DNA from 2 places in the Lactobacillus sp. WILCCON 0149 genome. Region 1 is predicted to be linked to the other one. Evidence: predicted binding sites of a transcription regulator. Region 1 holds the regulator's gene; the other holds the start of a gene.
What was found. Region 1 encodes NrdR, which represses ribonucleotide reductase genes. Its sites were predicted from a motif close to ACACNATATATNGTGT; they were not measured.

Region 1 (8,045 bases):
AATTAACGAACTAGCAAAAACTGTTAAAATACTAGATAGGTATTTTGACAGTTTTTATTTTGCAAGGAATGACAATGAACAAGAAGAAGTTACTTTTAATCGATGGCAATTCCGTGGCCTTCCGGGCCTTTTTCGCCATGTACCAGCAATTAGACAAGTTTAAAAATCCAGAAGGCCTCCACACCAACGCCCTTTATGCCTTTAAAAACATGCTGGACGTGGTCTTGAAGCAGGAAGATCCAAGCCATATTCTGGTGGCCTTTGACGCTGGTAAGACCACCTTCAGAACCGCCATGTACAAAGACTATAAGGGCGGCCGGGACAAGACCCCGGCAGAACTTTCTGAGCAGCTGCCTTACCTGCGCGAGATGCTCAAGGACATGGGGATCAAGAGCTACGAACTGGTCAACTACGAAGCCGACGACATTATTGGTACCATGGCTAAAAAAGGGGCCGAAGCCGGCTATGAAGTGGCCGTTGTTTCCGGAGACAAGGACTTGACCCAATTGGCAAGCGACCACGTGACCGTCTACGTGACCAAGTCCGGGGTAACCAAGCTGGAAGCTTTTACCCCAGACCATATGAAAGAAGTCAATGGGGTGACGCCGACCGAATTCATCGATATGAAGGCTTTGATGGGTGACCCGTCTGACAACTACCCAGGCGTGGCCAAGGTTGGCCCGAAGACTGCTTCTAAGCTTATCCAAGAATACGGCAGCGTGGAAAATCTGTATGACCACGTTGACGAAATGAAGAAGTCCAAGTTGAAGGAAAACCTGATCGCCGGCAAGGACAATGCCCTTTTGGGTAAAAAATTAGCCACCATCAACTGCGACAGTCCAGTAGAAGTGACCCTTGCTGATCTTGAATATCAAGGCAGCAATATCGACGACCTCCGCCGCTTCTATGAAAAGATGAACTTCCGTCGCTTTTTGGCTGACTTAGCCCAAAAAGGGGAATTGACTGAAAGCAAGACGGAAGTCAAAAAGCAGGACTACATCGTTCTCACTGCTGACAATTTAGACCAGCTGCCAAAGGCTGCTGAAGTCACTTTCTACCTGGCCATGTTTGGCGACAACTACCACCTGGCCGACTTCGCCGGCTTTGCCTTGAGAATTGGCGAGGAAACTTTCGTCAGCCGGGAAGTTACCTTGTTGCAGGAAAGCCCCTTGAAGGAAATGCTGGAAGATCCTGCCGTCCAAAAGAATGTCTTTGACTTGAAGCGGACCACTTACGGCCTCTACCGGCTGGGGATCAAGGCTGAATCTTTGACCTTTGACCTGCTTTTAGCTTCTTACCTGGTTGACAATGAGAAAAATTCCAACGACCTGGGTGAACTGGTCCAAGGCTACGACTACTATGATTTAAAGACCGACCTGGAAGTCTACGGGAAGGGGAAGAATGCTACGATTCCAGCAGATGATTCAGTCTTTTTCAACCACCTGGCCGGCAAGACCGCGGCTATCGCGGCTTTAAAGGACAGTCTTTTAAGCAAGCTGAAAGAGCACGAGCAAGACGACCTCTACGACTCGATCGAATTGCCAACGGCTCGCGTTTTGGCCAAGATGGAAATGAACGGGATCAAGGTCCAGCCTTCTCGCTTAAAGGAACTGGAAAACGACTTTGCTGTCCGTTTAAAGGACCTGGAAGAAAAAATCTACAAGGAAGCCGGGGAAGAATTCAACTTGAATTCACCAAAGCAGCTGGGCGTCATCCTTTTCGAAAAACTGGGCCTGCCAGTCATCAAGAAGACCAAGACCGGCTACTCCACTTCAGTTGAAGTCTTGAACCAATTAAAAGAACAAAGCCCAGTCGTCAGCGACATCCTGGAATACCGGCAGATTTCTAAGATCCAGTCTACCTACGTCAAGGGCCTCTTAGACGTCATCGATGAGCGTGACGGCCGCATCCACACCCGCTACCTGCAGACTCTGACGGCAACTGGCCGCCTGTCTTCAGTTGACCCTAACCTGCAAAACATCCCAACCAGAACGGAAGAAGGCAAGCAGATCAGAAAGGCCTTTGTCCCATCAAGTCCGGATGGCTATATCTATTCCTGCGACTATTCCCAAATCGAGCTCCGGGTCCTGGCCCATGTTTCAGAAGACCCGAACATGCAGGAAGCCTTCAAGACCGGCTACGACATTCACGCCCACACGGCCATGAAGATCTTCCACTTAAAGAGCGTTGACGAAGTAACGCCGCTCCAAAGACGGCGGGCCAAGGCTGTCAACTTCGGGATCGTCTACGGGATCTCTGACTACGGCCTTTCCAAGAACCTGGACATCTCCCGCAAGCAGGCCAAGGAATTCATCGACGAATACTTTGACCAGTACCCAGGCATCCAGGCCTACATGGACCGGGCCGTTAAAGACGCCAGAGAAAAGGGCTACGCGGAAACCATCATGCACCGCCGCCGCTATCTGCCAGATATCCACGCCAAGAACTTCAATGTCCGCTCTTTCGCGGAAAGAACAGCCATCAACTCCCCAATCCAAGGGTCAGCTGCCGACATCATGAAGATTGCCATGATCAACATGCAAAAGAAGCTGGATGAACTAGGGTTAAAAACCAAGATGGTTGTCCAGGTCCACGACGAATTGATTTTTGACGTGCCAGCGGATGAATTAGAAACGATCCAGAAGATTGTCCCGTTAGTCATGCAGTCAGCCGTTAAGTTGGACGTGCCTTTGGTCGCTGACGCCGGCTGGGGCCATGACTGGTATGAAGCAAAGTAGGAGGTAAAAAATGCCAGAAATGCCTGAAGTTGAAACGGTCCGCCGGACCCTGCGGCCCTTGGTCGTGGGCAAGACGATCGACCATGTCGATATTTGGTATGACAAGGTCATCACCGGCGACCCGGAAGCTTTTAAAAAGGAGTTAAAGGGCAAGACCTTTACGGCTGTTGACCGCTATGCCAAATTCCTGCTCTTCCGTTTAGGCGACTTGACTGTCGTTTCCCATTTGCGGATGGAAGGCAAGTACCACTTAACGACCTGGGATGCACCAGTAGACAAGCATGAGCACATGCAGTTTGCCTTTACTGACGGAAGTGCTCTCCGCTACGCGGATGTCCGCAAATTTGGCCGCATGCAGCTGGTGGAAACTGGAACTGAATTCCAGATTACGGGCTTGAAGAATTTAGGCCTTGAAGCAAATACGCCAGAATTTACCCTGGACTATTTTGCAAAAGGCTTGAAGAAGAGGAGCCAGGGAATCAAGACCCTGCTCATGGGCCAGACCCTGGTGGCAGGCCTGGGCAACATTTATGTTGATGAAGTCCTCTGGCAAAGCCAGATCAATCCTTTGATCCCAGCCAACGAATTAACTGAGGACCAGGTCAAGCGGCTCTATACAGCCATCAATGAAACCATCGAAGAAGCTACTAAATACGGCGGCACGACCGTCCACAGCTTCTTAAACGCTGACGGAGAAGCCGGCCACTATCAAGAAAGGCTCAAGGTCTACGGCAAGGAAGGGCAGCCATGCCCGCGCTGCGGTGAAAACTTTGTCAAGATCAAGATAAGCGGGCGGGGAACCACCTACTGCCTGCATTGTCAAAAGAGGTAAAGGAGCAGATGACTTTTTATCTGGGACTGACCGGCGGGATTGCCACAGGCAAGTCGACCGCCAGCCGGATATTAAAAGATATGGGCTGCCAGGTTATCGACAGCGACGCCATTGCCCACCAGCAGGCCGAAGTTGGCCAGGTCTCCTGGCAAAAGATCTTAGAAGAATTTGGGCCGGACTTCTTCAATGAAGATAAGACTTTAAACCGGAAGAAGCTGGGCCAGTATGTCTTTGCCAATCCTGAGGCTTTGAAAAGATTGTCGGAAATTACCCAGGGCGAGGTCTTAAAAGAAGTTCAAAAGCGGATGAAGAACAGTCAGGCATCTGTCTGCGTCATCGACGTGCCCCTGCTCTTTGAAGCTGGCTGGCAGGATTACTTTGACGCGGTTCTCTTGATCGCGGCGCCGGAAGAAGTAGAACTAGAGCGTTTGATGGCGCGGGACGATTTAAGCCAAGCAGAAGCCAAAAGGCGGATGAATGCCCAGCTGCCATTGGCGGAAAAACGCCTGTTGGCTAGCTATGTGCTTGAAAATACTGGTACAATAGAAGAACTAAGAGAGAAATTGAGCAATCTGCTGAAAACTATCGCGTGAAAGGAGCTTCACTATGCTTTGTCCAAATTGCCATCAAAACGCCTCCCGGGTTATTGATTCCCGGCCGACTGACGAAGGGCGGACCATCCGCCGGCGGCGAGAATGCGAAAACTGCGGCTACCGCTTTACGACTTTTGAACGGGTGGAACAGTCACCACTTTTGGTGATCAAGAACGACGGCACCAGAGAGGCTTTCAGCCGGGAAAAGATCCTGAACGGGGTGGCGGCTGCCTGCCAGAAGCGGCCGGTAACCAGCGAGCAGCTCAACAAGCTGGTCGACAATGTTGAAAACCGGATCCGGGCTAAAGGAGTCAGCGAGATCTACTCCAAGGAAATCGGGGAATTAGTCATGGACCAATTAGCCGACATCGACGACGTGGCCTACATCCGCTTTGCCTCCATCTACCGCCAGTTCACTGATATGTCCAGCTTCATGAAGACCATGGAGGACATGATGGACCGGCACAGCAAGGCCAAGTAGTCCATGTACGAGAATTCCAATCCGCGTCTTCGCTACGTCGTTTTAAATGAGCTGCCAGGCCAATCCGGCCAGGTGCAGGTCTTGATCAAGCTCTACCAGCCCTTGATCGGGGCTTTAGGGGTTGCCCTTTACCAGACCTTGGTCCAGGACTTTGATCCTTACCGGTCTTTGTCTGCTTCAAGTGCCCTGTACAGCCTGCAAGAAGACCTGGACTGCAGCCTCCGCCAGCTCTGGCAGGCCCTGCATAAACTGGAAGCCGTGGGGCTCTTGAAGACCTATGTTAGCCACAATCTCCGCTTGGGGGATATTTTGGCTTTTAAGCTGCGTGCCGTGCCGGATGCCAGTGAATTTTTCAACACTTCGCTGTTAGCCAGCCTCTTAAAGGAAAAAGTTGGCGGTGTCCGCTTCAGCCAGCTTTCCCGGGAATTTGCCAAGCAGGCCCAGGTCAAGGAGCGGCAGCTGGACAATCTAGAAGAAGTTTCCGCTTCATTTTTTGAAGTCTTCCGCCTGCCGGAAAATGAGGCCATCAATCCTTCAGAAGATGTCCAAAAGGCAGCTGAGGAAAATGCCAGCCAAAAGACTGAAGATGCCCAGGTCAATTTAAAGCAGATCGACTGGCAGTACTTGAAAGACCGCTTCGCGACTTACCAGATCCCGGAAAGAGAGATCGACCGGCAAAAAGACGAAATCCGGTCCATCATGGAGCTTTACGGCTTAAGCGAGGAAGAGTTTATCAACGAAACCCTGCCGACCCTGCATGGCAGCTACCAGCTGGATGCCGCGGCAATCAGAAAGAGCCTCAACTACAACTACAAGGCTGACCACCGCCGCAAGCAGGTAATCAAGCGCCAGGAAGAAAAGCAGGACCGGCCAAGCGTGGACCAGCAGGATCAGGAGCTTTTAGACCTGGTTACCTCTAAGACGCCGATTAATTTTTTGGATGACATGAAGCTGGAGAAGGGCGGCTTTACCACGGCCAGAGAGCGGCAGATCGTCAACAACCTGGACAGACAGATTCACTTGAACCATGGCTTGATCAATGTTCTGGTCTACACCTGCCTCAACTACCAGCCAGTTTTGACCCAGGATTTGGCCAACAGGATCGCCAACGACTGGCTGCAAAAGGGAATCACGACCCCGGAAGCCGCCATCAAGCATCTGCGCGATGGAAAGAAGCAGGCCCAGGCAGGGCAAAAGAAGAACTACTCAGCGGGCAACCGGCGGCTTGAAAAGGGGACTGACTGGAACAAGAAGCAGTTTGTCCAGCCGGTCAATATTTCAGATGAAGACTTGCGGAAGATGCTGCAGGGGCCGGACAAGAAAGACAAGTAAGGGTGATTAGATGAGAGCAATTGGCGACATGTTGAGTGAAGCTGCTAAGGCCGCGGCAGCCAAGAACGGGCAGGATTTTTCGGCGGAATCATTTGAAAAGATGAAAAAGCAGGTTTTCGCTGACCCTGACGTCCGGGCTTTTCTTACTGCCCACCAGGACCAGCTGACCAAGGAGAGCGTGGACGCCAGCTTTGCCAGCCTCTATGAATACTGCCAGCAAAAAGACGGCCACGACAAGGTGATCAGCGGTTATTTGCCTGAGCTTTTCATGGAGGGGCCCTTGATCGGGATCCGCTACCAGGCCAGCCAGGCTAAGCAGCGCCGGGACAAAGAAGAAGCGGCCAAGCGGCGGATTGAGCTGATTGACTTGCCGGAGAAATTGCGCCGGGTCAAGTTAGAAGACTTGGACGTGGCAGTTGAGCGCAAGCAGGCCTTGTTTGAAGTAGGGGCCTTTTTGCAGGCTTACCAGAGCAATCCCCACGCCAAGGGTCTCTATTTAAGCGGGGACTTTGGGGTCGGGAAGACCTACATTTTAGCGGGCCTGGCCAACCGGGTAGCGGAAATGGGGGCTAAGGTGATCTTTTTGCACATGCCGACCTTTATCGCGGGCCTGTCCAGCCACTTTGGCGACAACAGCCTGCAGGCTGAAATTCAGCGCCTGGCGGCTTGCGATGTCTTGATTTTGGACGACATTGGCGCAGAGACCCTCAGTCCCTGGTCAAGAGATGACGTTTTGGGCGTGATTCTCCAGGCCCGGATGGACAATGACCTGCCGACCTTCTTCAGCTCCAACTTTGACATGGATACGCTTGAGAGCCACTTTAGCGCGACCAAGAATGCAGATGACCCGGTCAAGGCGGCCCGGCTGATGCAAAGAGTACGCTATTTGGCTAAAGAAGTGGTTGTTTCTGGGAACAACCGCCGCCTGCAGTAATTTTTTGAAAAAAGTGGCAAAAAAGCCTTGTCTTATTTGGGCAAGGGGGTATAATCGAAAAGTAAATAGAAGACATGATTCCTCCCGCTTCAGAGAGAGGGGCCCCGTTCTGAAAGCCCCCATTTGGGAGGAACCCCACCTTCTATGACCCCAAAAGATAAATGACAAGGTTGGACGCCGTTATCAGTCCAATAAGAGAGGCCGCTTTAGGCCTGAATTTTGGGTGGAACCACGATGATTAATCGTCCCGAGCATGTATTTGTGCTCGGGACTTTTTTGTTTTTGGAGGATTTAAACCAATGAGTTTTGCTTTGACTCTGCCAGATGGCTCAAAGAAAGAATTTGACGCAGCTGTTTCCGTTGCTGACCTTGCTTCCAGCATCTCAACTTCCCTGGCTAAGAACGCCGTTGCCGGCAAGGTTGACGGGGAAATCAAGCCCCTTGACTTCCAGCTGGACGCTGACCACGAAGTTGCCATTTTGACCAACAAGGATGCTGAAGGCTTGAGCGTCTTGCGGGCAACTGTTGCCTTTGTTTTGGAAGCTCTGGTTAAGGACAAGTACCCGGAAATCAAGCTGGGCCAAGCTGAAATTTCAGAAGACGGCTTCTTCATCGAAACTGACAAGGAAGACCAAATCAAGGTTACTGAATTGCCAGACTTGGAAAAGGCCCTGCAAAAGGCCATCAAGAACGGCGAAGCCATTGAACACGTTCAAGTAGCTAAGAGCGAACTGGCTGAAGCCTTCAAGGACGACCCATACAAGAGCGAACTTTTGGCTAAGGAAGGCGACTTAGTTGACGCCTACAAGCTTGGCGACTTCGTTGACTTTGGTTTTAGCGCCCTTTTGCCAAACACTGGCAAGATCAAGAAGTTCAAGCTTTTGTCAGTAGCTGGTGCCTACTGGAAGGGCAAGAGCTCAAACCCAATGCTGCAAAGAATCTTCGGGACTGCCTTCTTCAAGGAAGCTGACCTGGAAGCTGACCTCAAGCGGCGGGCAGAAATCAAGGAAAGAGACCACCGGACTATCGGCCGGGACCTGGACCTCTTCTTCGTTGACCCTAAGGTTGGGGCAGGTCTGCCATACTGGATGCCAAAGGGTGCTACTATCCGCCGGATCATTGAACGCTACATCGT
Region 2 (8,045 bases), 1.6 Mb from region 1:
GCAACTACGACTGCTAAAATCTTCTTTTTCATCTTTTGTTTCTCCCGTTTTTTATTTCAGTTTTATTTTTGTCTTTTATTTTTTCTTTATCTGCCTTACTTAACTGGGCAGGCGCCGCCTTCACAGTCAGTCTGGTCGACCAGTTCCAGGTCCTTGACGTCGCTATTCAGCTGGCTGAAGACCTCTTCCACGTCGCCGGTGATTTCCCGGCTGCGCTTTTCATAAGTCTCCTTGTCGATCGGTTCCTTTGGTGCTTGCTGGAGTGATCCGCCAAAGTATGGCAAAAGCGAGGTCGACTTGGTGATGAAGCGGTACTGGCGGAGCAAGGATTCAACCTGGTCTGCTTCAGAATCCTGGAAAGTAATCGTGCAGGAAACCGCGTTGTCCGACCAGTAAGTCTGCAAGAAGGCCTGGGTAGCAAATTGTTCCGCGATTGAAACCGTGCCGGCTGAAGCAAAGTTAGGGTTGTCCGCCCCTACCGCCTTGATCGGAAATTCCACGCAGGTCGTGTTTTCCGTGTAGATATCTGCTTCCGTCCGGTAGCCGCAGGCCTTCAAGGCTGGCAAAAGCGGATCAGAATCCTGGAAACGGATCCGCTGGATCAAGTAAGCCCCGTAGTGGAAGTGCATGCCTTCACTGGCCCCGGCCAGCTTAGCCACCGTGCCTGACGGCTTGACCGTGGTGTGCTTGATTGATTCATTGCAGCCCAAAGTCTTGCTGTAGGCCTGATCAGCCTTGACCACTGCCTTGTAAAGGTGATCAACCGCCTTGATGGCCCGTTTGTCGTAGACTGGCACCTTAATGGCTTCATGGGTTTCCGGGTCAAAGTCATCCTTGAAGCCAGTGACCACCCGGTTGCCCAGTCTGGTCAAGAGCCAGTCCTGGATCCCGGACATGGAGATCCCGATCCGGCGGTTCTTTTGAATTATTTCCCGGGAAATTTCCCAGTCATAAGGACTAAAAGTTACCCGCTTGGTGTAGCGGGCCGCCAAGGCAAAAACTTCCTGCAGGTCCCAGCCCTGTTCTTCCGCGATCAGCGGGAAGACTTCAAAGAGGTTGCAGGGTTCCCCGTTGGCCAGGGAGATCTCCCCGCAAGGGTTGGTCCCTTCCACGTCCCCGTCAATTCCGGCCTGGTAGCCATCAATGATCCGGCCATAATTCTTGGACAGGTCCAGGTTCACGATCCCCGGCTCCCCGTTTTCCCGGATCCCGGCAGCGATTGGCTGGTAGCCGCTGAAGGCTGAATCAACCGCCACGCTGTTGTTTGATGCCCAGCGGTGGTGCATCAGCTTCTCCTGGTCCTGCTTCATGGAAATGAAGTCCTGGTCGTCGTTTGAGCCCAGGGCCAGTTCGGCTGACCGGCGGACATTGCCGGCCACGACTGCCTTGCCGATCAAGTTGCAGATGTCAGTGGCATCAACAGCCGTAAGGCGGCCGCCAGCCTTATTGTTCAAGACTTCATTAACGTCCAGCAGCATGGAGATCAAAGGCATTGGGCCGGAAGCCGTGCCGCCGAAGCCGTGGATCTCTGCCCCGTAAGGACGGATGTCAGACAAGTCCAGGATCAGCTTTTGCTTGCGGGCCGGGTTGGTCTGGGCAAAGTGGAGGTCGATCAAGAGGGCATTAGCCAAAACCCAGCCTTCCCGGGTGTCCGGCAGGCGGTAGTAGATGCTGTCAGAATCTTGGACCAATTCATTTTTGCCAACGGCCCCAACCTTGACGGAAGCATCGTAAGATTCACTGGTCTCGTCGATTACCAGCTGCAGGTCGATGGCAAAGTCGACCCGGGGGATCTGGCTGATGTTGGATCTGGCAACTGAGAAGCCAACCCCGCCCCCCTTCATCAGTTCGTCAAAGAGGAAGGAGAAAGGCATGGAGACAGCCTTTTCCTGCTTGCTAAGATAGCTGGGCACAATCTTGCTGTCCCCGTACTTTTGCGGGCGGATAGCCACAAACCAGCAGTTGTTCAAGGAATCCCCGGTCCGTCTTTGGTAGTCGGTCCCGGAAATCCACAAGTTCCGGCCAGATGGCGTCGCGCCCAAACCGTAGATCAGCTTGTAGAGCCGTTCAGCTTCTTCAGTCAAGCTCTGCTTCAATTCCGGACTTGGGGCGTCCTTGAGCCGGGGATCCAGGTTGATATTGCCTTCAACCACCCGCTTGACGGTTTCGTCCCAGTTTTCACTCCGCCCCTTTTCCGGCAGCCAGCGGGCGTAGGTCCGCTTGTAGGTGACCCAGCCCAGCTTGCCCCAGTGTGGTTTTACACTCTTTTTCACCCGGTCGACAAATTCAGCCGAGAGCGATATTTCTTCACTCATCTTCTCAGATCCTTTCTGCTTGTCACATTATTTTCTAAGCACTCCATATGTTAGCAGTCTTCTTGTAAAACACAATATCTAGTATCGTGTAACCAGGCGAACACGAGAAAATGTATGTCGGTTCAATTCAAGCCCCGTAAGCCTTCAGCCGCCGGAACAATTTTTTTAAAAATTTTTTAGCGATTTTCGTTCGGCTTTTGCGAATATATACAAAAAGACTGCATAAATACCAGACAGGTTTCTGGTACGTTGTGCAGTCTTTTTCATAAAAATTTTCAGTTTTTCGCTAAAATTCAGCCTGGTCTGGATCCAAAACTGGCTGCCCGATCCCTTGCAGGCCATCCAGCTTGGTCATGTCGTCTTCGGTAAGTTCAAAGTCAAAGACTTCGGCGTTAGCCTTGATGTAGTCCGGGTGGACTGACTTTGGCAGCGGCAAGAAGCCATGCTGCAGGGACCAGCGGATCAAAACCTGGGCGCTGGACTTGCCATACTTGGCCCCAACTGCCTTGATGGTCTCATTGCCCAAAAGGCCACCCGTCCCTAAAGGACTGTAAGCCTCGCTCAAAAGGCCATATTCCTTGTTAGCGGCCGTTACTTCCGCTTGCAGGTCATTTGGGTTAAGGCAGATCTGGTTGACCACAGGCTTGATTTCTGCCGTCTTCAAGAGGGCTTCCAGGTGGTGGCGGCGGAAGTTGGAAACACCGATCGCCCGGATCTTGCCAGCCTGAACAGCTTCTTCCATGGCCCGCCAGGCTTCCGCGTTGGCTTCTGCCCAGTGGTCCCGGACAGCAACCGGATTTGGCCAGTGGATCAAGTACAGGTCCAGGTAGTCCGTGTCTAGTTTGAGCAGGCTGTCGTCAATAGCGGCCTTGGCTCCTTCATAGCTGTGGGACCCGTTCCAGAGCTTGCTGGTCACGAACAAGTCGCCCCTCTTAACCCCGCTCTTCTTGATGGCCCGGCCCACGCTCGCCTCATTGCCATAAGCCGCGGCCGTGTCGATATGCCGGTAGCCGGCATTCAAGGCTGCTTCAACTGCTTCTTGAGCCACGTCGCCATCTGGCGTCTGCCAGGTCCCGAAACCAATCACGGGAATTTTGACCCCGTTGGCCAATTCGTAAGTATCTTCCAAACCGTGCAAAGTCATTTTTTGCCTCCTGTCAAACATGCTACTTACTTTTTGTAATTTAGTTTATTATAACAAAAATCCTCCCTGGCGGGAGGATTTTCTAACATCTTGACTTTACTTTTAAAGTTTTTGTTTTTTTATTCCAAGCTGGCCAGACTGTCCTTCAGCTTCTTGGCAGAAGCTTCCAATTTGGCCTGTTCATCAGCTGGCAAATCCAAAACTGGTACTTCTTCTACCCCATGCTTGCCAACGATTGAAGGGTAGCCGATGTAGGTCCCCAAGGATTCAACGTAGCAGCTGGTTGGGCCGTAGAACTTGGCGTCAGAGAAGACTGCTCTGGCCAAACGAACCGCGCAGGTAGCAACAGCGTAGCAAGTGTAGCCCTTGCCCTTGCCAACCTTGAAAGCATTGTCCTTGCTCAAGCGGTCCATTTCTTCTTTCTCTTCTTCATTGAAGAGGTCCTTGGCTGGCCGGTTGTTGACCCAGACGGTTGACCAGGCCGTAAACTGGCTGGACCCGTGCTCGCCCAGGTTGAAGCCGGACACGTTTCTTGGGTCCTGGCCCAACTTTTCCCCGACGACCCGCTGCATTCTGGAAGTATCCAGGAAGGTCCCGGTCCCAAAGACCTGATTCTTTGGCAGGCCGGTCACCTTTTGCAAGATGGAAGTTACCACGTCGCAAGGATTGGAGATGTTGATGATGACGCCCTTGAAGCCGCTGTCCTTGATCTTCTGGCCAACTTCAACCGCGTTCTTGGTGTTGATCGGGAATTCCGCGAAACGGTCACCAGTCGTGATTGAGGCCGCCACGTCACCAAAAGCGGTGATGATCAAGTCGGTGTCCGCCAATTCCTTCCAGTCGCCCCACTTGACGTTGACGTAGAAGTCATTTCTGCCCAGGGTGTCGCGCAGGTCGCCCCATTCAGCCTGGCACTTGGTCTCATTCTTGTCCAGCAAGACCAATTCGTCTGCTACCCCGTGCGTAAAGAGAATAAAGGCCGCCGTGGCCCCAACGTGTCCCATGCCGATCACTGCTACTTTTCTCATCAAAGATTCCTCCTTGCTTTTTAATATATCGTCAATTATTTTTTCATAATTAACAATAAAACAAGTTTGGCCAAAGTGCAAGCTTTACTTAATTAAAAAAGTTTGAACCTGGTTAAAAATTATGAAAAGAAAGTCACGGCAAAAGAAAAAGGACTTCCATAAAAATGAAAGTCCTTCTGCTTAATCTGTAAAACTGAATTCCAGCGGATCCTGGCCAGCGCTCAAAGATACTGAGCTTGGGCCGTTTCTCTTCAAGCGGCCCAGGGGGTAGAAGCCCTGGCTGTAGTTCTTGTCGCTGGCAAAAATCAGCAGCTTGTCACTGGCTGGATCATAGCCGATCTCGCCCGTAATGGCATGGGTCAATTCCTGCCCCTTAGGGGTTGGCAGGTTAACCTTCTGCGTGCTGACGAGCAAGCCGTCCTTCTTGCTGGCCTTGAAATTCAAGTCAACCTTCTTCTTCTTCCACTGCTTGAGCAGGCTGATCGTGGTTGGTGACTTGGGCAGGATGCCAGTAATCTTGCTCTTCTTGCCGGTCAATTCCACCTTCAAGTTCTTGAAGTGGTGGTTGTCCGTTGACTTGACTGCCTTCTGGTACTCTGAGGTATCGAAGGCGTCTGAACTGCTTTCTGCTTTCTGGCCACCGCTGCTGAAGGCCATAATCGCCGTGCCGGCAAAAATGACCAGGATCAGACCGATGACCCCTTTTTCTAATCTCTTCATATACACATACGCCTCATATACTAATACTAAAATTCTTTGCTAAAAGTTCTTTGTTTTTTCATCCTCTAACTTCTAATTGTAACCGAATTATAGATTAATTTCCAATAAAATTGGACAATGATCCGCTCTTTCCCCAGTCGCGATCATTTCCGACTTCTCCACCTGGTCGGCCAGGCGGTTGGAGACCAGCCAGTAGTCGATTCTCCAGCCGGAATTATTGGCCTTGGCCGTCCGCACCCGCTGGGCCCACCAGGAGTAGACCCCTTCAACCTGGCCATGGATCTGGCGGAAGGTATCCGTGAAGCCCGCTGCTAAAAGCTGGCCAAAGCCGGCTCTTTCTTCATCCGTAAAGCCGGCTGAATGGTGGTTTGACTCCGGATGCTTCAAGTCGATTTCCTGGTAGGCGGCATTGAAGTCCCCGCTGGCTAAAACCGGCTTCTTTTTGTCCAATTCTTCAAGGTAGGCCCGGTAGCACTTATCCCATTCCTGCCGGTCGCCCAAGCGGACCAAGCCGTTGCCGGCATTTGGCGTGTAGACCTGGGTCACGTAAAAGTCCGGGAATTCCAGGGTCAGGATCCGGCCCTCAAAGTCCATCGGCTCCGGGGCCCCGATTTCCGGCCGGGTCACCACCGGATCCAGGCCCTTTTTGTATAAAAACATCGTGCCCGCGTAACCCTTCCGGGCTGGCTCCACGCTGGAGCGCCAAACGAAGTCATATTCCGGGAAAAGGTCAGCCAGGGCAGCCTGGTGCTTCTTGCTTGGCCCGCTGGCTGGCAGCTTGGTTTCCTGCAGGGCCAGGACGTCTGGATCCAGGTCATGCAAGTTCTTCAAGACCCCCCGGGTCATTTCCGCCCGCGGGGAGGTCCCCGTCAAGGCCGCGTTCAATGAGTCGATGTTCCAAGAAATCAGTCGCATTTTATCTTCACTTTCTGTTTTTCTTTACTCTCTGTTGCTTTTTACGCTTTATTTTTCTTAAATATTCAAAATTTCCAGGGGATAGTCGACCGTATAGTCAGCCTTTTCTTTTTTGAGGCTGGCCGGGTCAAAGGCGCCCCAGGTGCAGGCACAGGTCGCGCAGCCGGCGTTCTTTCCCATCCGAATGTCGTACTTGGCATCCCCCAGCATAATCGATTCCTTCAAATCCAAGCCATGCCGCTTGGCCAACAGGTCGATCTCATCGCTGGCCGGCTTATGGTTGACCACCTCATCGGCCCCGACAAAATCAACAAACAGATCCAGCAGGCCCAGATTTTCCAGATTGTGGGCAATTTCCGGGTGGGTCTTGCTGGAGCAGACGAAGAGCTGCTTGCCGGCCAGTTTCAGCTGGGTCAAGGTCTTCACGATCCCTGGAAAAAGGCGGACCTGGTCGTCCTCCAGCAGGGCATATTCCGCCATGCTTTCCTCAAACAGGGTCTGGGCCAGGTCGCTTCTGTGCCCTTCCTGGGCCCAGCGGGCAATTGAGACATCGATCGGAATCCCCATGGCCTGGTAAATATCTTCGGTGCTTGGCACCTTGACTCCCCGGGCCTCAAAGGCCTTCTGCACGCTGGCCGCGTAGATGTGGCGCGATTCGCAGATCGTGCCGTCGAAATCAAAAAAGTAATTTTCCATTTTTCCCCAAGTCCTTCTTAAAGTTTACTTACTTTAAGTATACACGGAAACTAACGCAAAGCGGTCGGGGCGAAGTCTTTTTTCAAGATCCGCTGGAACTGGGCGTAGTTGTCCACCTCAAAGAGGGGATGGACCGGCAGGGTCTTTTGCCGGTGGCGGTGGTTGTACCAGATGCTGTCAAAGCCGTAGTTTTCCGCCCCCATGATGTCAGAGGACAGGCCATCGCCGAAGAAGACCGTCTGGTTGGGGCTGTAGCCGCTTCTGGCGAAAAAGTAGTCAAAAATTTCCGCGTTTGGCTTCTGCACCCCGGCTTCCTGGCTGGTCACGACCAGGTCAAAGTAGTGCCTAATCCCGGCTAATTCCAGCCGGTGCTCCTGGCCAAACTGTTCCCCGTTGCTCAAAACCGCCAGGCTGTAGCCCAGTCTTTTGGCATAGCGGAGGGTGTCCTTGACTCCAGGCAGGAGCTTGTGGCCGGTATGGAAGTAACTGTGGAATTCGTCAGCCGTCTCCATCCCGTCGACTTCGACCCCGCAATACTTTTTAATAATGTCCGGGAACATGATCTCATAGAGCTGGTCCAAGGTCAGCTCGCCCTTTTCCAGCCGGCGCCAGAGACCCTGGTTATAGGCGTGGAATTCTTTTTCAAATTCGTCACTGATCTCCCAGCCATGGGATTTAAAGAGCTGAACCAGGGAATCGTGCACCGTTGCTTCAGTGTCGAGCAAGGTGTCGTCAACGTCCAGGATAATTTGCTGATAGCGCATGTGGCCTCCTTATTTTCTGTTACATTACTTGTTTCTATTAGGCGTATTAAGTTTCCATTATAGACAAAAAGCTGGGCCAGTGCAAAAAATTGTCTTCAACTTATCTTACCCCCATTTTTTCTTTTTCCACATCTTGGGCCTTACTCCGACAAGCAACTACGATATCTTGTGGATAACTTCTGTGGAAGTTGTGTATATCTAGTAGCATCCTCGGCACTTAGCCACTAGACTTAGTTTTCTCGTAATAATTACTATACGTGTACTCAATAAAATATCTTATTGACAAAAAGCTCCAGTAAAACTATATTAATCAAGTAAGCAATAGTTTTACTGGATTGGAGGAGAAACATGTCCAGAAAAAATACTTTTCAGCTTTGTCTTTTAGCCTTGTCCACGGCCCTGATCATTGTCGGCAGCCAGCTGGCGGTCCCCTTGCCGGGCGGGGTCCCTTTTACCCTGCAGA

Region 2: the regulator NrdR is predicted to act here: its motif matches at 2,385-2,400, upstream of nrdJ (ribonucleoside-triphosphate reductase, adenosylcobalamin-dependent).

The regions. Positions count from the first base shown of each region.
Region 1 is NZ_JBUBHO010000001.1:654,129-662,173, forward strand. Features, by position in the region: gene ACYVUV_RS03155 (DHA2 family efflux MFS transporter permease subunit) at 1-2, shown strand, start outside; gene polA (DNA polymerase I) at 75-2,738, shown strand; gene mutM (DNA-formamidopyrimidine glycosylase) at 2,749-3,570, shown strand; gene coaE (dephospho-CoA kinase) at 3,579-4,163, shown strand; gene nrdR (transcriptional regulator NrdR) at 4,177-4,644, shown strand; gene ACYVUV_RS03180 (DnaD domain protein) at 4,648-5,976, shown strand; gene dnaI (primosomal protein DnaI) at 5,987-6,910, shown strand; gene thrS (threonine--tRNA ligase) at 7,210-8,045, shown strand, end outside.
Region 2 is NZ_JBUBHO010000001.1:2,229,560-2,237,604, forward strand. Features, by position in the region: gene ACYVUV_RS10410 (DUF4430 domain-containing protein) at 1-32, opposite strand, end outside; gene nrdJ (ribonucleoside-triphosphate reductase, adenosylcobalamin-dependent) at 96-2,315, opposite strand; gene ACYVUV_RS10420 (aldo/keto reductase) at 2,602-3,459, opposite strand; gene ACYVUV_RS10425 (L-lactate dehydrogenase) at 3,579-4,487, opposite strand; gene ACYVUV_RS10430 (hypothetical protein) at 4,668-5,207, opposite strand; gene ACYVUV_RS10435 (exodeoxyribonuclease III) at 5,295-6,122, opposite strand; gene ACYVUV_RS10440 (HAD family hydrolase) at 6,180-6,818, opposite strand; gene ACYVUV_RS10445 (YjjG family noncanonical pyrimidine nucleotidase) at 6,869-7,582, opposite strand; gene ACYVUV_RS10450 (biotin transporter BioY) at 7,931-8,045, shown strand, end outside.